Regions from separate parts of the Spartinivicinus poritis genome, predicted to be linked through region 3. Evidence: predicted binding sites of a transcription regulator. Region 3 holds the regulator's gene; each other region holds the start of a gene.

Region 1 (6,970 bases), on a different contig from region 3:
TATTTCCTTTTTTATGCAAACCAAATAGTTCTTTTCCTTTTCCCATCGATCGCTTATTCATATCTTGCTTAAATCTTCGAAAATGCTTTTTATGTACCTCTCGCAAGTTTTTTGGCAATAGTACTTCTATAGGTTGACCAAGTAACTCTTTTCGGTCATAACCAAAAATAACTTCTGTTTGGCGATTCACCATAGTAATAAAACCACTCTCGTTAGCTAGAATCAGAGCATTTGACTCACTTTCAACCACAAGACGTGTACGTTCTTCAGCTTTTTCAAGATCTTTTTCTAAAGCTTTGCGACGTTCAATTTCATTCGCAAGAGAATCTCTGGAAACGGTTGTATGAAGTAAGTCTTTAGCCATTTTATTAAATGACTTCGCTAAGTTACTAACTTCATCATTTGAGTCAATAAAATCTATATAGTCTATATTATTATCTGTCTTTTTAATAGAAAATTGATTCATTTTACTACTAAGAGCACAAATTGGCTTTACAATGAAATAATGATAATAAAAAGAAGATAGTATTATTATAAAAACCAAAAAAACAAGCATACTACCTGTAGTAATTGCAAAATCTTTCTGCAGCTTATTAAATTCATCAACTACGTCATTTATTCTCTTTACATTAAAATTTGTCAAATCTTTTAACACTGCCTCTGCTTGTAACGACAGCACTTCCCACTGAATAAATGTAGACTCAGTTTTTTTTATATCTGCCTGTTGTATCGAGAGTATCAATTTATCTTGTATACTTTGACTACTTTTTTTAATTTTTATAAATTGCGATAAAAGCTTTAATGCTGCCTCATCTTTTAGATGCTCTTTAAGCTGACTAAGCACAACATACATTTCAGCATTTGATTTTTTAATTACTGACAAAGTTTGTTTTTTTTGAATAAATTTATAAGACAACAAATTTATATCTTTAGCTTTCTGAAGAGCATTTATATAATTCAAGGTTTTATTTGCATACTCTACTTGACTAATTGTTTTGCGCAATAAGTTTTCAGCCATTCTCATATCTAAAAAAGCATAAGAAATACTTACTACAGCAAGAAACAGTAATATTACATTTGGCAATAATAATTTTGTATTTACTTTCATCGCAAATACCAATATTTATATCTAAACTCAATATTTACCATTACGTTCAAGTCACAACCCCATAATACATTAGTAAATCAATTATAAATTGTTACAGACTTAGGCTTTACTACCTCCAAAAACTCCGGATAAATTATCGACCTAAAGTCAGGTATATCTTCATCAAATACACCTTGCTCTTTAAACCAATTTGCTTCTACTTTCAAAGTAGTTAATAGAACATTATCAAGCTTTAACTCTAAGTTGAAATCATTCCAAACATTACGAATTGTTTCTTTAGGTATTTTTGATAAATGATTAATAACTATATCAATGGCTTGTTGCGGTTTTTCCTGCAAAAATTTTTCTGCACGCGCCAAAGCTCTAACACAACGCTGCAGCGCCTCTTTTCGATCTTTTACTTTATTTTGCTTACCAACTAGCACTGACAGCTCAGTATATACTTCTGAGTAAAAAGCGACTGATTTTCTGTCACCAAGAACTTTTTTAGCGCTATACAGGTGGGTATTCCATATCGCAACAGCGTCAACTACTCCCCTTTTAATGGCTGGCGCCATCACATAAGGCTTTAGATCAAGTAATATTACATCACTTTTTGACATTCCATGACTTTTTAGAAAGAAGTCTAAAAAAAACTCAGCATTGGTATTTTTTGTGACACCAATTTTTTTACCTTTAAGGTCTTGTGGCAACTCAATACCACTGTCTCGCCTTGCAACAAGAGCAGTGTTTTTAGATGAGTTGTGCAAACCTGTAACAATAGCCAACTTGTGGCCTGCTATTGTTTGAAGCACAACAGGTGTTTCGTAAACAGTTGCAAGATCAGACTCCCCTGCAATAACACTTGCTAAAGCATCACGACCAGATGAAAATGACTTATAAGATATTTCTAGATTCTCGTCCTTAAAAAAACCTTTAATTTCAGCAATATAAATCAATGCAAAAACTGGTTGTGAACCCTCAGCTATGATAAGTGTCTCTTTAGGATTGTGAGTAAATATACGAAATCCGAATAAAGCAATCGCTGAAGTTATTACGATAGCAAAAATACCTCTCCATTTATTCAAAACAATCATCCCTTGACTATGTAACTAACTTGCAACTTTATTTTATTATAGCTTATCACTAGCAATGGTAACATGTATATTTACTAAACCAAATAAAGCATCACCTATAGTTTTAATTTTTTATTAAGCTTACTTTTCTCTATTAAAATACTAAATACTTTCTTGTTTATTTAATGTATCTCCCTAACTTACTTTACTATATACTGTACTACAATAGTTAGTTATACAAGCTCATATTATAAGGGGCTACTTTATGAATTCTATTAAAATATTACTAATTGAAGATAACCCTGGAGATGTTGAGCTTACTCGTGAAGTACTAGAAGATGGGAGGTTAAAAAACGACCTGCAAGTTGCAATGGATGGTGAAGAAGCCCTAGATTACCTCTTTCAAAGAGGTAATCACGAAAATGCTTCTACTCCAGATATTATTTTACTTGATCTCAACCTGCCAAAAGTCAGTGGCCGAGAAGTATTACAGGTTATTAAAAAATGTCCTGAACGTAGTCGCATTCCAGTTATTGTTCTTTCTAGCTCAGAGGCTGCCCGAGATATTCAAGAAAGTTATTGCCTACATGCTAACTGTTTTGTTACCAAACCAGTTAAGTTTGAAGAATTTCTAAAGGTGGTGCAAATGATAGAGTCGTTTTGGATAGATATCGTTAAATTACCCAGCCAATGTGTATAAGTAGAGTAGCGAATAATAAGAAAATTGGATGACATTTAGACAATGATAGAAGAACAAGAACTAGATGATCTAGCATATGGTATCTCTCACGATATAGGTGGCTGCCTACGAGGTATTATTAGTTTTTCAGAAATGTTACATAAGCGGCTTGCCTACAAATTAGATGACAAAGAGAATTATTGGTTTCAATTATTGCAAGACAATAATAATAAAGCTCAATTAATGATAAACTCATTATTGATTTACTCACGTTTACATCAGTCTAAGTCTCAAACAAACATTAATTTATCAAGATTAATTCAACAAATTTTTAAAGAAGTAAAGCAAAAATATCAAGGTGACATATACAAAAACATGGAAATATCAATGCCAACACACTTCCCTGTATTTACTGGCATTGAGGAACATTGGCGGCTTTATTATACCTATATAATTGATAATGCATTTTTGTATCAGCCCAAAAATAGTCCAGGGCATACTCCTAAAATATGGGTTCATTGTTCTGAACAGCCAGAGAGTAAATTCAAAATAACAGTTGAAGATAATGGTATAGGCGTATCAGATCAACAGCTAGGCAAACTAATTCGTCCATTTATGAGAGAACAAAGCGAGAAAGACTACCCAGGTATTGGTATGGGGCTAACATTGTGTGCCCGGATAGTACAATTAAACAAAGGGGTAATAGAGCTAGACCACTCCTCAACAGGCGGGCTGGCAGTTTCTTGTACTCTTACCATGTAGTACTTAATATGCAAATAAAGCAACAAGTTTACGTATGTATCCATCAATAGCTGCTCCTACAAAAATACAGTAGTCTTATTTGACACATATCGTTTTTTAAAAAAAGCTCCAAATCTATATCCCTTATACAATTCTTGTTTCACTTCACAAGTTATATACAGAAAAAATAAGATTTTATTTAGAGGTCATCAATCCTGAGTGGGGCAACTTGCTTAATTTATTGTCGCACTAGTGAAAGCTCACTCAATTAGCTTGTAAAGATATTACTTTCCCTCTATTTTAGGTGTTACTTTTAATCAAAACAATTATAATACCAACAAGCGCAAGTAATTACTTTTATATTTACCACCAGAAATTCCTATTTAACCACTGACAGAGCTTTTAGAGTTTAAAACTGGTTGCAACTTTTTTCGAAAATAAGATTCCATTTTGCTTGAAAGCTCCTAACCATACTGAGGTATGGAGTAAATACTAAAACCAACGTTTACCTCTTACTCAAATACCTGTTTTGCAGTGGCAAACTTTCCCCATTAACCCTATTTTTAATATCTATTGATTTAGCACAATACTTTTTTATAGTTTTACAACCGAATTAAGGAACATATTAATAAGCTGCTTATTGAGAGTAGGTTATGTAGTATCAATCCAAATAAAAGCGATAAAAATCACAGTCCCCGCTTAAACAAGTTATCAATTTTTACTTATATTTGATCATTGTCACAAATACTTTTTTTACAAGACTCTTTCATTTAGTCCTTATCAATTAGCAACCTACTGTTTAGCCTAAGTTATTTTTTTCTGGCATATATTGTGCTCATGAGCAGCAGCCTCAAATGACAGTTTTATTACTTTAATATCAAGTTTTTACTTAATACACTTTAGGAGTAATCTCCCAATGAATAAATCAGCTTTGATTGGTGCTGCCATAAGCTTTGCTATATCCACTCAAGCAATGGCTTTATATATACCAGGCAGTAAAGACATTACAATTAATGATGGCAACTATAGAAACCTATCTTGGGATGGCACCAAATTTTCAAAAAATGGCTGGTATGGTCCTCAAGAAGATAACGAAGTAGAGCCAGGTGCAAGTTCTGGTCCCTCTATTCAAGCTTGGGACCTAGAAGCTTTCTATCAGAAAGGCAATCAACTAAGCCTTGCTTCAGGTTTTGACTTAGTCAATGGCGCCTACGATCCAGTCCACAGACGTACATTCAAGTCCGGCGATATCTTTTTGAGCACTTCTGGCTCAAAAAACAACTTCGACTATGTTCTGGATATTAATTGGAATAATTTAAGTTACGATGTCGTCAAGCTAACGGCAAATAGTCAGCTAGCTAACTCTTCTATTTTCGCATCCTCTGGGCCTTGGACTTATCTTTCTGGTGGCACCCAAATTGAGTCTGGTACGTTTAACTTACTAGACTCACTTACTGATGCTGAAACAGGCTTAAGAGGAGGTAAACATTTTTTAGCAACAGGTTTCGATTTGAGCTTCTTAGGTGAAGATATTGATTTCATTGCTTCATATACAATGCAGTGTGGTAATGACCATATCTTAGGAGAGGGTAAAACCACTGTAACCCAAGTACCACTACCAGGCACTTTATCCTTATTAGGTGTAGCTGCACTTGGTTTATTCTGTAGACGTAAATAATAAACTTCATCTAGTATTTACTTCTAACACTCGTTGCTGGCTAGTTTAAAGCTTTAATCTAACCAGTAACGTCAAAAGTATTCACTTCCCTAAATACTCATATCTCTCAATACCTAGCATACCTTTTATAATACAACCTATTCATATAATGTACGACATATTATTGTATTGCGTTTCAAATTATATTGACCAAAAAACATACTCCAGTTACCAACATAATTTCACTTCGCGAGCCAGAAAACTGTGGAATAGTGTTGCAATAAACCTATAACCAAATCCCGAATCTGATAGACACAATAAATTTACTCATGTAGCAAAAATTAAATGTGACACAAAATACATTTCAATTTATTAAACGCTCTAAAATACCTACAAGGATATTTAGTAGGGGGTTATCAACATGCATCAAAACGATTCAGAAACAAAGTGCCCAAAATGCTTTTCAATGGTGAACACACTGACATTCAATCGCAGTGGATGTCCAAACTGTGATTATGATCATAGGAACTTTGTGAACATTAAAGCACCTGATTGGGGGTTAGTTCCCAAAGAAGATCACTATAACGCAGGCCAGATATTCAAGAGATAACTGGTAATAAGGAACAAATAAATGGCCTTCAGGCATTACTTTAAGGCCATTTATTTTCTTGCCAATTATTTAGTCAACTTTACAAACCATAACTCAAAAACTGAGTTACTGGTTTCTTCATTAAAACCACAAGTCCCAGAAATCAACACAGGCGTTTTGCTAGGAACTAAAATATTGGTAGATGTTTTTATAGAAGCCCCGGTTTCACGTAATACTACTAGCGCTACTTGCAACACTTTATGCTGAAAGTTACCTGTTTGGGACTTAAGCCTCCCTTTTAAACTAATTTCAGCTCCCTTGATGCTTCGAACAAAATGAAATTCATCAGCATCATCAGCTGTGATATTGATAACACCTGCCGATACAACTTGTATTTTTTCATTAGGAATTGAATTTGAAGAAAGTACCTCTTTGCAAATCTCAGGTTCAGTGGTTGTTATTTGCAATAGTTCTAACTGTTCTGCAAATGTCACACCTGGTACCAGCATACAAACAGCAATTAAAAGCTTCCTAATTTTTTTCATAAAACGATGACCCACTAACTCTAGCAATACAAAATACAATCATCAGTTATACTTTTTTAGTTACAAAAAGTCTCTCATCTTTACACTGACAATAATTTTATTAATAAAAAAAGGGGCCAAAAGCCCCTATACACTATTACACATCTAATGCATTATTTCCTGATAAAAACGACTAAACCTCAGCCAAATTTCCAAACCGCTCTAACCATTGCTTCCTATCACTTGAACGCTTTTTCGCGAGCAACATATCCATAGTTTCAAAAGTGGCTTCGTCATCTTCTAAAGTCAATTGCACTAAACGACGAGTGTCGAGTGCCATAGTGGTTTCCCGTAACTGCATGGGGTTCATTTCACCTAGCCCCTTAAATCGCTGCACATTGACTTTGCCTTTTTTCTTTTCGGCACTGATACGGTCTAAAATACCTTGTTTCTCAGCTTCATCCAAAGCGTAATACACTTCTTTGCCAATATCGATACGATACAGCGGTGGCATAGCTACAAAAACATGGCCTGCTTCCACTAAAGGCTTAAAGTGACGTACAAATAATGCACACAATAATGTGGCTATATGCAAGCCGTCAGAGTCTGCATCAGCT
Region 2 (6,970 bases), on a different contig from region 3:
GATAAAGTTTTTCGCTAAAGCACCATTTGGATTATTGCCATAATGAGAAGCATCATGATTATTAATACTTACGCCAGTTTCAGCAATTTTAGCTGGACTCACTGGGTGCGACCACATTAAGGAAGCGACTCGCGTCATATCACACGCTAACGCCATCACCATTAAATCCATTTGTAACTTCCCTATTAGCCGAAAATGCTGCTCTTTATGGTACGTTTTAGGGTAATAGTCTTTTGGGTCAACTTTAAATCCTTCTTTATTAAAGTCGGAGGTATTACATACATTTGGTGTTGTTTTTATCCGCTTTTCTAACTCCCTTAGCGACTCTAAGTGGGTATCCAGCTTGGCTTTTTCTGTATTTCCCAGCTTACCTCTCAGATCATTTAAATCGGCCAGCATTGTGTCTAGGATACTCACATCTATAGGGTCTGCGGTAGCACCCTGCCAAATGTTCTCTCCACCTATAGACTTACCAAATACACGATTAAAAACATTAAGCGGATTATCATCAGGCATGATTGGCCGATTCTTTCCTAAATAACTCATACTGCCACTGCCGTTTTGAAAGGTAGTTGCCACTCCTAAGTGCAAAGAAGCATGAGGCGTTTGCTGACCAATTTTAGTCCCTAGAAAATAATCTAATGAAACATCACCTGCGCCAGTAAGTACTTTACGTATACCACCTTCATGAGTTGGCCCACCAGCATACATATTTAATCCTTCAATAAACACGCAATGCTTCTTGATTGGTTCCAATGAGGCAGTCATTTCTGGCAAAGTGAAGTCAAACTCAGTGCCTTTAGGATGCCATTGACTGGGAATACACCCATCAGGCACATAAACAAAAATAACTCGTTTAGCAGCCGCAGCTTCCGCAAAAGCTGGTCGTACTATATTGGGTAGTGCAAAAGGTGCTATAGAGCCAGCAGCCAATAACCCCTGCAAAAACCGACGTCGACTTTTTAAAATACCTTGGTCTACCATTAATACGACTCCTGTTAGGGTTATTTCGCCTGGCTACGTAAAGTAAATGACTTCAGCGCTGTAATACCTTGTAGTAGTGCTTTTAGGTTGAAATTGCTTTGCTTAAATTTATGACCCAGCACTTTTATTGCACAAGCATCCGCCTTAGTTTCTTCATGACCAGTGGTATAACGATAATATTGGACCGCTACACACTGTTTAGCCGAGTTACTATTGGCAAGTAGTTCGCTAAGTGGTTTTGTACCCAAAAAGTTATGCGTTGTACTATTACCCAGCCCTTCCAAACCTCGAACGACACCACTAACATCAATTGTTTTACCATTTTCTACCGTGCGGTAACCGCCAGCCCCATCAAAGTTTTCAAAACCAAACCCTACATCATCAATAAATTGATGGCAGCTTTGACAGCGAGCATTTTCCGTATGTGCTTTAAAGCGCTCCCGAGTAGTTTTAGTTGGATCCAAGCCAGGAGGTGTGTTATCAACATCTGGTGGAGGAGGCGGTAAGTCCTGACACAACAATCGCTCTCTCACAAGTACACCACGCTTAATAGGAGAAGCTTCATTGGAGTGGCTTGTAGTCGCCAGCATACTTCCAAGAGTTAAGATACCACCACGATTACCATTAGTGACTTCGATTTTCTTAAAATCATTTCCATCGACTCCATTTAAACCGTAGTATTTCGCCAGAGTTTTATTAGCAAAAACATAATTTGCTTGATAAAGCTCACTCAACTGACCTGACGATTCGAAAATAACATGGTTAACAAAATGTTCTATTTCATCATCCATCGCCTTACGTACTTTGATAGTAAAATTAGGAAACTGTTTATTATCCTTATTACCAATCTGACTAGGTGTTGCACTTAACCATTGACTAGAAAAGTTTTTAATATGTTTTCTACTTCGTTTATCAGCCAATAGTCGAGCAGCCTGCTGTTTAATTTGCTCAGCGCTAGTCAGTTGATTATTTTTAGCGGCTTCAAAGAGAGTATTATCTGGCATTGTTCCCCAAAAGCTATACGACAGTAGACTAGCCAATTCCCAGTTCGTGAGCTTAAAGTAGCCATCCGCTTGTTTTTCTCCCATCTCAGACCGATAGAGAAAGTGAGGTGACCCAAGCATAGAGGCAATCACCAGTTTTAAACCATTATCAAAGCCAGCAGCATTGGCAAAAAGCTGTTGATAACGGCTCACCTCATCAGAAGATAATGGCCGCCGAAAAGCCTTTTGCCCAAATGTCTGTACAAATCGTTTAGCACAATCTTTACCATTTGGTTTACAGTCAAGCAATTTATCTTTGTGTTGATTAACGGCTAATTCAGCCAGTTGCTTCGCCGCTGTAAAATACTCGTCAATATGACGGCTAGTAACAACGGCAATTTTACCGTTATTATCAAAACCTTTTACTCGGGTTTCCACAGGGAAATTTTCTGACACTGCGGTATCAACCCCAAGCAAATCCTTAATGGAGTTTTTATACTCATAACGGGTTAATAAACGTAACTGTTGAGGTACTGGTGAGCCTTCATTACAAGTGGGGTTATTATTATCCCCATCATCCGGTATATCTCCGTCGCCATCATCGTCATCATTAGTATCTTTAACAAAATTATCTAAAATATACTGGGCAATACCACTTGCACAATTATCGACACAGCTTTTTGGTGCTCCTAATGGCATTCGATCGTGAATTATTTGAGTTAGTTCAGCCAACGGTATTTTTTTCGTTAAGGGTGGATAACTACCTTTGCCTTGACCTTTATCGCCATGACAAGTTGCGCAATCAGCCTGGTATTTTGCTGCTGGATCGGTATCAGTGCCTGGTAGTGTAATAGTCACCTGGTTACTAAACGCTGAAGCCCCTTGCTGATTAACTGCTTGAGCCTTATATTGATAAGACTTACCCGCTATAGTTGTTGAGTCAGTAAATGTTGTGACATCTGCAGAAATATTTGTTAGCAATAACCAGTCTTTGCTTGGCAACAGTTGTCGGAAAACTTTAAATTGTACTTCATTATCACTGTTATCCTGCCAACTTAATATTACTGCGCTATCAACTATCTTGGCTTGTAATTCTGAGGGTGCTTTAGGCTTATTGGCTTGCGGCTTAACATCAATGGTTGCTGTATTTGAATAGCTGGACTGACCCTGCTTATTATAACTAGCAATACGATAAGTGTATTGTTTGCCCTCTGCTAAATTGCCATCAAAATAACGCGTGCTATTAGTCATCAGCTTTTTTAATTGCTGCCAATTGGCTTTATCTACTTTTCGCTCAACAATAAACCCCTGTTCATTGTCACTTTTGTCCAGCCAATCAATTCCAACTGTCAACTCTTCAGGCAAAAATGCACCAATTTCCAATCCTTCTGGTGCTGCTGGCACCTTACCATCATCTGGCTCGCTATTATCGTCAGTAGCTCCTTTTACATGCACTGTGGTTGGCGTACTCGCTATACACTGCTGCTGTTCTTCTTGACCACTACATAATTCAACTTTTAATTGATGCGAGCCATTTTTTATCAGTTCAAAGTGATGGATAGCTTTTTGTGGTTTTGGGCTATTAAACTTGATCTTTGCAGAGTGAATAAGCTTACCATTATCATATAAACGCCAGTGATCGCCATTGTCTCCCCACCACATATTCCACTCAAGGGACACTTTCGCTTGGCCTGATGCTGCTTGATAATGGCGAGGCATCCAAGAAATATAAGGACGCGTAGGCTGTTTTGCAGCAATCAGAACTTGTTTCGTTTTACTTGTAGTACAAACTTCTTGCTCAGCTATTCCTCGACATAATTCAACTACAATGCGATATTCACCAGCAGTTGAGAGTAAAACCTCTGTTTCATCATGCTGATGTTTAGTACCTGAATCAAATGAGGATAATTTAGCATTATGGATTATTTGGTCATTGACTTTAACTTTCCAATGATCACCTTTATTGCCATGCCAGATATCCCAGCCGACTTTTACTTTATTACCTTCGGGGTTCTGTGGTAACTGAGTAGGAAAATACCAATCCCTTAGCTGGGGTTTTGCAGGAGTCATATTAGCTTTCACATTCAATGCAAATACAGCAAAACCAATACAGCTGACTAGTGATAACCCACTACGCCAAGGCAACAAGCACTTGTTTTGTTTAATCACCAGTCACTCTCCTTATCAGCAAGCGGTATGTAGCTTTTCTATAGGTATAGCTGGAAAATCATAAAGTGACATGGCTACTCTCATCATAAAGCGTGCTATCAGTGAGTATAGGGTCATCCATTCTATGCCACATTATAGATTTCCAGCTATAACTCACTATATAAGCTGTCTATACAAGCTGCTTTTTTACAGGCTATTAGGTATTAGGGAAAACAAATATCCCTTATTTAGTATTGAGGAGAGTATAAAAAATAGGAGAGCACTGGCTAACAACCGAATCATCAAAATAAAAACTGCGTTATTTGTATAGTTATTATATGTGACCCACATTTAAATAAAACAAAAGGCGCACTCTAAAATAAGGAGATTTAACTAATCATAAACACAGTACCTCTACTGTCAAAATAATAGATAAAAAAAAGCGCAGTTCTCACTGCGCTTTTGACAAAGTAACTTTAGCTTTAGCTTAGCATTTTTCTCCTTGATGCCATACCTAACAAGCCTAATCCTAAAACACCTAAAGTAGAAGGCTCAGGTACATACATTAGCTGAGCAAAGGTATATAGAGTGGTCATAGCGCTTTCTTCAGTTAAAAATTCAGCCATACCATTCACACTCATAATAGCTGTATTGATGTCACCATTCATATCAAAAGTATTGAAAATAGTTAACATATACGCTTCTGAATCAATCAATAACTTTATTTGAATAGGAATTGGAATTCCACCAAACAAGCTTGACTCAAATTTATCATCACAAGGTTGTGGATCACCAAATGGACAAGGGGTTGCTGAGTTTAGTGTTTCAAAGAAAGTAAAATTAAATAAACTAGCAATCGTATTATTAATATCAACACCTCCTGGCAATGTTTCACCAGCCTCCGCAAATACTGCATTAGCTACATCAGCTAATGTTGGGCTACCTGGAATTTTATAATGAGCCGTACTTAAAGTCCCCATACTACTCATTTCTAAAACACCGTATATCTGCCCACTGGCCAAGGTAGGTCCATCAATTGGCATATTGTTATGTTTAATGGTTGATAATAGTGCTGGTGTACCAGCTGCATTAATATCCACAGAGTTTTGAGAAGTCAACAACAGATTACTCATGTTGGTATCACCCCATGAGATAAAACTGGTGGTTTCTGTAGCATTACCACCAGGAACAGGGACAATAGGTGCACCATCAGTATCAATTGTATTTCTAAACTCCCCCCCATCTACTAAATCAAACGTCAACAATGCAGAAGAAGCATTGAGAGAAGCAAACATACCAGTGGTTAATAAGGTTGCTGTTACTAAGGATTTTAACTTCATCAGGGTTTCCCTCAAGGATATTAACGATAGCTTTTCAAGCCGCCTACGTGCATCCTCTATTGCATGTAGGGTACCAACCCTAAAAAGTTAAGTTATTTCAACAAATTACGTTTACTCCCAACACAAGCTTTACACCCTATGTAAAATATGCAAACAAGCTCCTTATAAAAATAATAATAATTCGGTAGTTGCTGTATCCGATAAGACAGTTAAAGTTAGGCAGTTGGAGTTGTATATTGGCTTAAGAAAGGTTAAAAATTATAACCAAAGCGAATGACTTTTAGGAGAAGCCATTGAGAGATACCCTCTATCACCACAAAGTCATTAGCGAATAGGTATACTATATAAAAATGTCATAGAAGATATTCCATTCTGACTTGTTTTATAGATAGCATTATTTTTTTGGCTGAACTAAAGTGCCAAATTTACAGTTTGATAACAAATAAAAAAATAAGAACAATATTATCATGAACCGACTATATGACTTTGCCATTATTGGCACTGGTGCTGCGGGTAGTGTCCTGAGTTATTTTTTAAGCCAGTCTGGTGCAAGTGTCTGTTTACTCGAAGCAGGTAAAAATATCCCCGCAGGTCAGTACCCTACAAATGAACTACACGCCAACAGCCAACTATTTTGGCAAGGTGGTATGGAGTTAAATCATCAAGCGAACCTGCTATTTTTAAGAGGCAAAGTAGTGGGAGGGGGTACTGTTGTAAATCAATGCTTACTTGACCGGTTTGATCAAATAGCTATCGATAACTTTAAACAGCATTCAGGCATCAGTTGGTTTAACTCACAGGAATTAAATCAACATTATAGTCAAATCGAACAACATCTCAGACTTGAAGTAATTCCTAAACAATACTGGAATGGTAATGCTCACCTCTATGCCAAAGGTTTTGAGAATAACCAATTAAAATATGCCCCCTTACGACGCGGCCAAAGCCAATGTCATAACCATAAATCCAATGACTGCATTGTCTGTTTAGGTGGCTGTAATCGCCAATCCAAGCAAAGTATGACTGTCACTTTTTTACCTAAAGCATTGCAACAAGGTGTTCATTTAATCGATCAGGTTCAGGTTCAGCAAATTATCCATGGTAAACCACAAACCGTTATTTATGGCACTAAAAATAATACCCCCCTCCAGGTAAGGGCAAAGCGCGTTATCGTTGCTGCTGGCGCTATAGGCAGCACTGAACTGTTATTAAAATCTGGTTTTGGTCAGTCTCTGCCTGCTCTGGGAAAAGGCTTTTTTTGTCATCCACAATACATGGTGTTTGCAGATATGCCTGAGCCTGTTGATGCTCATAAAGGTGCCTTCCAAGCATTAAAATCAGCAGATCCAAGGTTTCGCCAACAAGGTTTTAAACTAGAAAATGTTTTTGGTGGCCCCATTGCCACTGCTATGATGAAATCCGGTTACGGCGTTTCTCATCACCAGTTTATGCAACGATACCGTCATCTTGCTTGCATTGAAGTGGCTATTCAAGACGAAAACCCAGGTCAAATCA
Region 3 (6,970 bases):
GAACCTTGACCCACAATTAATAGTCAAAGCACAAGCGATTAAACTTCTTGGGCTTGATGTAGATGGGGTAATGACTGATGGCCGGCTGTACTTTACGGCTGATGGTCAGGAATTTAAAACCTTTAACATTTTGGATGGCCATGGCATTAAGATGCTCCAGTCAACGGGCGTAAAAGTTGCTATTATAACAGGCCGAGAAACAACCGTTGTAGCAAAGCGTGCAAAAGACTTGGGTATTGAACTGTTATTACAAGGCAGAGAAGACAAACAAGTCGCTTTAAACGAAATTCGTCAACAGCTTAAGTTAGATTGGCAAGAGATAGCCTATGTAGGTGATGACCTGCCTGACTTACCAGCCATTCAGCAAGTAGGCTTGGGCCTAACTGTTCCCAATGGCTATTGGCTGGTTAAAAAGCATGCTGATGGCGTGACTCAAACACCAGGGGGAGCTGGCGCAGTAAGGGAGGTTTGTGACTTCATTATGAGCGCACAAAATACCTTACAACCAGCTCTAACTCCTTATATACAGGCAAGCGAATGAATCGAAGCAGTATTATCAGCTTAATTGTTATTTTAGTAATTGCTTACTGCGGCTATCTTATGCTTGGCACAACCTCAACACCAGTGCCCAGCTCAAGTGAGCCTCTAGCAAATAACCTTGAGCAGGCACCAGACTACTACTTGATAAACCCTCGTGTTACTCAGTTTACTTTAGAGGGGAATAAAGACTATTTGCTCGTTGCAGACAAAATCAGTCATTACCCACATAATGACGTATCTTTATTAGCAAAGCCTAATATTGATTTGTACAAGGCAACTAGTGACGACCAATGGAAAACCACTGCTAAACACGGGCGCTTATTACCTGGTGGCGATATCCTTGAGTTATCTGACCAGGTAAGAGTCAAAGAGCTTAAGTCCAATGGTGAACTTGGCACTTTACTCAAAACCGACTTTTTAACTCTTTATGCCGAGGAAGAAGTCGCCGATACTCAACATCCAGTTGTGATAACATCACCCAACGGCTCTATTACCCAAGGAGTTGGCATGCGCGCATTTTTAGCAAAAGATAGAATTCAACTGTTTTCTAATGTCAGGGGACACTATGAAGTTAATCAGTAATTTGATTGTAGGGATTATTGCTATCTCAGCTGCCGGGCTTAGTCTGTTAAGCTGGGCACTTCCCAATGACAAAGATAAGCCCATCAATATTAAAGCCAAAAGTGCTGATATTGATGATAAGTCTGGTGTATACATTTACACTGGCAACGTCATTATCACCCAAGGCACTATTCAAATAAGAGGTGATAAAGTCACTCTTTATTCAGACAGCAATGGGATTAACAAAATTGTTGCTGTAGGCCGCCCTGCACACTATCGTGAAAAACCAGCAGAAAACAAAGAGCTTATCAAAGCCTATGGTCGTACTATCAAGTACTACGCTACCAATGAAAAAGTAGAAGTAATCACTAACGCTAAGCTATTCCAAGAAGGCAATACCTTTACTGGCAGCCAAATAGACTACTTTGCGAAAACCCAGAAAGTGAATGCAAAAGGCGGTAAAACCAATGAAGGCCGCGTTGAAATGGTACTGCAACCCCGTAGCAAAAAGAAATAATAGTCGTATATGAGTATATTGAAAGCCGAGCACCTTGCCAAAAGTTATAAAGGCCGTGCTGTTGTAAAAGATGTTTCCTTGAAAATTAAAAGTGGTCAGGTAGTTGGTCTGCTAGGCCCCAATGGCGCAGGAAAAACCACTTGTTTCTATATGATTGTTGGTCTAGTCCAGTCAGATCATGGCAGTGTCTGGATTGACGAACAAGATATTACTCACTTCCCCATGCATGGACGAGCCCAGGCAGGCATTGGCTACTTACCACAGGAAGCCTCTGTTTTTCGTAAATTAACTGTCACTGAAAACATATTAGCTATTTTAGAAACCCGTAAAGAGCTAAATCGGAAGCAGCGCCAAGAAAAACTTAACTCACTACTTGAAGAGTTCAATATCACCCATATAAAAGACAATAAGGGTATGAGTTTATCTGGAGGAGAGCGTCGCCGGGTAGAAATTGCCAGAGCCTTAGCAACTGAGCCATCCTTCATCCTACTTGATGAGCCTTTTGCCGGGGTTGACCCAATTTCTGTAAAAGACATTAAAGATATTGTCTGGCACTTGAAAGACCGCGGTATAGGCGTACTGATTACTGACCACCATGTTCGAGAAACACTTGATATTTGCGAGAATGCATACATAGTTAGTGAGGGACATATTATTGCAGAGGGTAACGCCGAAGCGATAATGACCAACCAGCAAGTAAAAGAGGTTTACCTCGGACACGACTTTAAAATATAAGACAACTGGCAAGGATACTCATATAATTTTTAGTAGCTCAGCTAAAAAGCCAGTAAGAGCACAAGAAACAACAACAGTAATACTGTAAACAATTGAAATAAACACACAATTGACATTAATAATAGGTGCAATGGAAACATTCAGTGGCTTGTTCAGCAGCAACTCAGGTAACCGCCTTTGAATGCACTTCCATTGTTGTTGACTTTGCCAAATCAAAACAGGCACGATTGCACTATAAGGTAATTGTTTAGCAATGAAGCCATCCCTGGTTTTGAAAATTGGCCAGCAGCTGACGATGACGCCTCAGCTGCAACAAGCCATAAAACTACTCCAACTATCCACACTGGATTTACAGCAAGAAGTTCAGCAAGCGCTTGAATCCAATCCAATGCTTGAGCTGACCGATGAGTCTGACAACAACTCATCAACAAACAGTGATAGTAATGACAATGACCCTCAGCAGCTCAACAGTGCTGGCCTGAATGGATCAGATTCCTCCAAAAGTCAAGATAACAGCACATCTGAAAGCAGCAGCCATGATGGCACTGAGGAAACCAGCTGGTCAGAAGAAATTCCCAATGACCTCCCAGTTGATAGCGCCTGGGATGATATCTATCAAACCTCTTCAGCCCCTATTAGCTCAGCTTCAGGAGATGATGATGAGTATGACTTTAGTAATCGTAATGGCACAACAGAGTCCTTACACAGTCATTTAGAATGGCAGCTTAACTTAACCCCAATGTCAGATAATGATCGCTTGGTAGCAATTGCTATCATTGATGCGATCAATGATGATGGCTATCTCAGTTGCAGCACTGAAGAGATTTGGGAAGGCCTGGACCCAGAGTTGGAAATATCCCAAGAGGAAGTGGAAATAGTCTTAAGACGCCTCCAACACTTTGACCCTGTTGGTGTGGCAGCAAGAGGCTTACAGGAATGCTTACAAATTCAGCTGTCTCACTTACCTGAAGACACCCCTTTTCTTGATAACGCTAGATTGATTGTAGCCAAACACTTAGGTTTACTGGGTCATCATGACTACAACCAGCTTATGCGTCGTACTAAACTTAAAGAAGAAGAACTAGCCGAAAGCATCAAGTTGATTCAAGCCCTTAATCCAAAGCCTGGCGCTGACATCCAGCCATCTGAAACAGAATATGTAATTCCTGATGTATTTGTCAGAAAGCATAATGATCGCTGGTTGGTAGAGCTTAATGCGGAGGCCACGCCTAAACTACGTATAAATAATAATTACGCATCATTGGTTAAGCGAGCTGATAGCAGCTCAGACAACACTTATCTGAAAAACCATTTGCAAGAAGCCCGTTGGTTTTTAAAAAGCTTACAAAGTCGTAATGAAACACTAATGAAAGTAGCAACTCGCATAGTTGAACATCAGCGTGGTTTTTTAGAGTATGGCGAAGAGGCAATGAAGCCATTAGTCCTGCACGATATCGCCGAAGCAGTGGGTATGCACGAATCTACTATATCTCGAGTAACTACCCAAAAATACATGCATACGCCAAGAGGCATCTTTGAGCTGAAGTATTTCTTCTCAAGCCATGTCAGCACCTCATCAGGCGGAGAATGCTCATCTACGGCTATCCGAGCTATCATTAAAAAGTTAGTATCAGTAGAGAACCCTAAAAAACCATTAAGTGACAGCAAAATTGCCAGCTTACTGGAAGAACAAGGTATCAAGGTGGCAAGACGAACGATTGCCAAATATCGTGAATCCCTATCCATCCCACCGTCTAACGAACGAAAGCGGTTGGTATGAAGTGGATGCATGTGTAGAGGTATCAAACAGATTAGCGCTCAACCATGCGTTATATTGACTAGCAACAAGCAATACCAAATCTGCTGGCATTACACTCAGTAATGAAGCAGTTGACAATCAGCCTTACAATTAAGTGAAGCTGGTTAACAACCATTAAGTCCTATTAGGAGGTCGTTGCATGCAAGTTAACATCAGTGGTCATCATGTAGAAGTGACTGATGCGTTGCGCCAATATGTCATCAAAAAGCTCGATCGCATTGAAAACCATTACGATAGCATTACTAACGTGCAAATCACCCTAAGTGTCGAAAAACTGCGCCAAAAAGCAGAAGCGAATTTGCATGTAAGAGGTGCTGATATTGCCGCCACAGCAGAATCTGAAGATATGTATGCAGCAATTGACTTACTTAGTGATAAACTAGGCCGGCAACTCAGCAAGCATAAAGAGAAAACCCTGGATCGACTCCAGGGAGCCAGTATTCGTTAAAGTAGTTTACTTATTTAAAAAGCATGAAAATCGAACAATTCCTTCTCCCGCAATGCACCCTTACCGGGGTGCAAGGGGGGAGTAAAAAACGTGTTTTACAGCTTATTGCCAACCTATTAGCCGAGTATTCCAGTGATATTGATGCTAACGAGCTGTTTGATAACTTAATCAACCGTGAGCGATTAGGGAGCACAGGCTTTGGGAATGGGATTGCCATTCCCCATTGTCGCCTTGAAAGCTGCCACAAGCCATTTGCCTGCCTGCTAAAACTGGAAGAAGGCATCGACTTTGACGCAATAGACGGACACCCTGTGGATGTTATTTTTGCCCTGGTCGTTCCTGCCGAAGCCACTAATGAGCACCTCGCCATCCTACAAGAGCTAGCCACTCGATTTGAAAACTCAAGCTACCGCAATAACTTGCGCCAAGCAGACACTAATCCAGACTTATTTGATGTAGCAATCCAAAGCGTTCCTACTGCATAAATTTACCATCGCTTGTCTCTATTCATTTGCAGTGAGCGTTCTTATGATATTCGCTTGAAGCACTCTTCTGGCGACTATTATTTAATTAACTGCCGTATATCATTTAAACTCTGTTATAGTAAGAATTTACAAAACACTCTGCGTATTTATGAAGTTAATAATAATTAGTGGCCGCTCAGGCTCAGGCAAAAGTACAGGCTTACATGTACTTGAAGACCAAGGCTATTATTGCATTGATAATATGCCTGCTGGCTTACTCCCTGCCTTTGTTGAAGAAATGGAAAAAGAGCCTCTCTATGATAAGGCTGCTATTAGTATTGACGCTCGAAATATCTCTCAGGATTTAAGGCGCTTCCCATCTATCATGAATGCGCTTAGAGAACAAAAAATCGAAGCCGAAATTATTTACCTTGATGCAGAGCATGCCACTTTACTCAAGCGCTTCAGTGAAACCCGACGCAAACACCCATTATCCAGCCAGCAATGCTCATTAGATGAGGCGATCAAAAAAGAAAAAGAAGTGCTAGAGCCCATTGCTCGACTGGCTGACTTGACCATTGATACCAGCCAGCTTTCACTTCATGAACTAAGGGACACCATAAGCAAGCGCGTTGCTCGCAAGCAACATAGCAGCATGGCACTACTATTTCAGTCATTTGGCTTTAAAAAAGGAATCCCCATTGATGCAGACTATGTGTTTGATGTACGCTGTTTGCCAAACCCCTACTGGGTCACCCATTTACGGCAATATTCAGGGCTAGACGAGCCTGTAAAAGAGTTTTTAGGCTCCCAACAACAAGTGTTGGATATGTTTGATGACATTAAACGCTTCGTAGAACGTTGGCTGCCGTGCTTTGAAGCAAATAATAGAAGTTATATTACTATTGCTCTTGGGTGTACGGGTGGTCACCATCGTTCAGTCTATATCAGTGAGAAACTCGCTACTTACTTTTGTGAAAAGTGGCCAAATGTTCAAGTACGTCATCGAGAATTGCCTTAAGCTCCATGATTCAAGAAAAAGTCACAATCATCAATAAGCTAGGCTTACATGCCCGAGCTGCAGCAAAGTTTGTGTCTACTGCTGCCGCTTTTGGCAGCTCCATCAAACTCGGCAAAGATGGAAAAATGGTAGACGGCAAAAGCATTATGTCAGTGATGATGTTAGCAGCCAGTAAAGGGACAATTTTAGATATTGAAATTGATGGTGAAGATGAAAAAAGAGCATTTGAGGCCATTACTCAATTGATCAATAACTATTTTGATGAAGGCGAATAACTTTTTCACTACCAGCACCAGACTTCTGGAATCACCTATAAAACTGGCTACAATCCACAATACCAGTAGCCAGGCTCTTCAGGTAAACTAGCCCGCCAATCAGTAACTAACGTAACTAGTACTACATCCTATAAATAAGAGTGAAGGAAGCCTGCCATAAACTGCTAACTACCACTTATTTATAGGATGCGGCACTAAAGCCAGCTGCACTCAGCAATAGGATTACCTGATGTCCACACAACAACTCGGAAAATCAGAGGATCAACTACAAGAACTAAGCCTAGCGCTGGATCAAGGGATCTCTTCGCCTGTCAAACGAATGCTGAATAGCCTTCCTGCAGCAGATACCGCGCATTTAATTGAGTCTTCACCTCCTAAGGTCAGAGGCTTGCTATGGCAACTACTTGAGAAAGAGCAAGAAGCCGAGGTACTGCAGGAGCTCAGTGATGACGTCCGCCAATACTTCCTGGATCAAATGAATGCAGCTGAAGTGGCAGAAATTACCACAGGCTTTGATCCCGATGACTTGGCCGACCTGTTACAGCAATTACCAGACGCAATCACCCAACAAGTGTTGTCTTCTATGGATG

What was found. Region 3 encodes sigma-54, which starts transcription at its own class of promoters, with help from an activator protein. Its sites were predicted from a motif close to TGGCACNNNNNTTGCTNT; they were not measured.
Region 1: a site for sigma-54 is predicted at 4,404-4,421, ahead of ORQ98_RS07985 (PEP-CTERM sorting domain-containing protein). Genes of this name have one in related genera too.
Region 2: a site for sigma-54 is predicted at 5,514-5,531, ahead of ORQ98_RS13655 (PEP-CTERM sorting domain-containing protein). Genes of this name have one in related genera too.

What each region holds. Positions count from the first base shown of each region.
Region 1 is NZ_JAPMOU010000007.1:112,748-119,717, forward strand. Features, by position in the region: gene ORQ98_RS07965 (ATP-binding protein) at 1-1,108, opposite strand, end outside; gene ORQ98_RS07970 (ABC transporter substrate-binding protein) at 1,186-2,175, opposite strand; gene ORQ98_RS07975 (response regulator) at 2,429-2,863, shown strand; gene ORQ98_RS07980 (sensor histidine kinase) at 2,906-3,604, shown strand; gene ORQ98_RS07985 (PEP-CTERM sorting domain-containing protein) at 4,500-5,261, shown strand; gene ORQ98_RS07990 (hypothetical protein) at 5,916-6,374, opposite strand; gene parE (DNA topoisomerase IV subunit B) at 6,547-6,970, opposite strand, start outside.
Region 2 is NZ_JAPMOU010000016.1:58,576-65,545, forward strand. Features, by position in the region: gene ORQ98_RS13645 (DUF1552 domain-containing protein) at 1-984, opposite strand, end outside; gene ORQ98_RS13650 (DUF1592 domain-containing protein) at 1,005-4,136, opposite strand; gene ORQ98_RS13655 (PEP-CTERM sorting domain-containing protein) at 4,598-5,455, opposite strand; gene ORQ98_RS13660 (GMC family oxidoreductase N-terminal domain-containing protein) at 5,923-6,970, shown strand, end outside.
Region 3 is NZ_JAPMOU010000001.1:330,426-337,395, forward strand. Features, by position in the region: gene ORQ98_RS01435 (KpsF/GutQ family sugar-phosphate isomerase) at 1-2, shown strand, start outside; gene ORQ98_RS01440 (KdsC family phosphatase) at 1-541, shown strand, start outside; gene lptC (LPS export ABC transporter periplasmic protein LptC) at 538-1,122, shown strand; gene lptA (lipopolysaccharide transport periplasmic protein LptA) at 1,106-1,618, shown strand; gene lptB (LPS export ABC transporter ATP-binding protein) at 1,628-2,353, shown strand; gene ORQ98_RS01460 (hypothetical protein) at 2,372-2,578, opposite strand; gene ORQ98_RS01465 (RNA polymerase factor sigma-54) at 2,607-4,133, shown strand; gene hpf (ribosome hibernation-promoting factor, HPF/YfiA family) at 4,312-4,620, shown strand; gene ptsN (PTS IIA-like nitrogen regulatory protein PtsN) at 4,644-5,105, shown strand; gene rapZ (RNase adapter RapZ) at 5,254-6,105, shown strand; gene ORQ98_RS01485 (HPr family phosphocarrier protein) at 6,111-6,380, shown strand; gene mgtE (magnesium transporter) at 6,610-6,970, shown strand, end outside.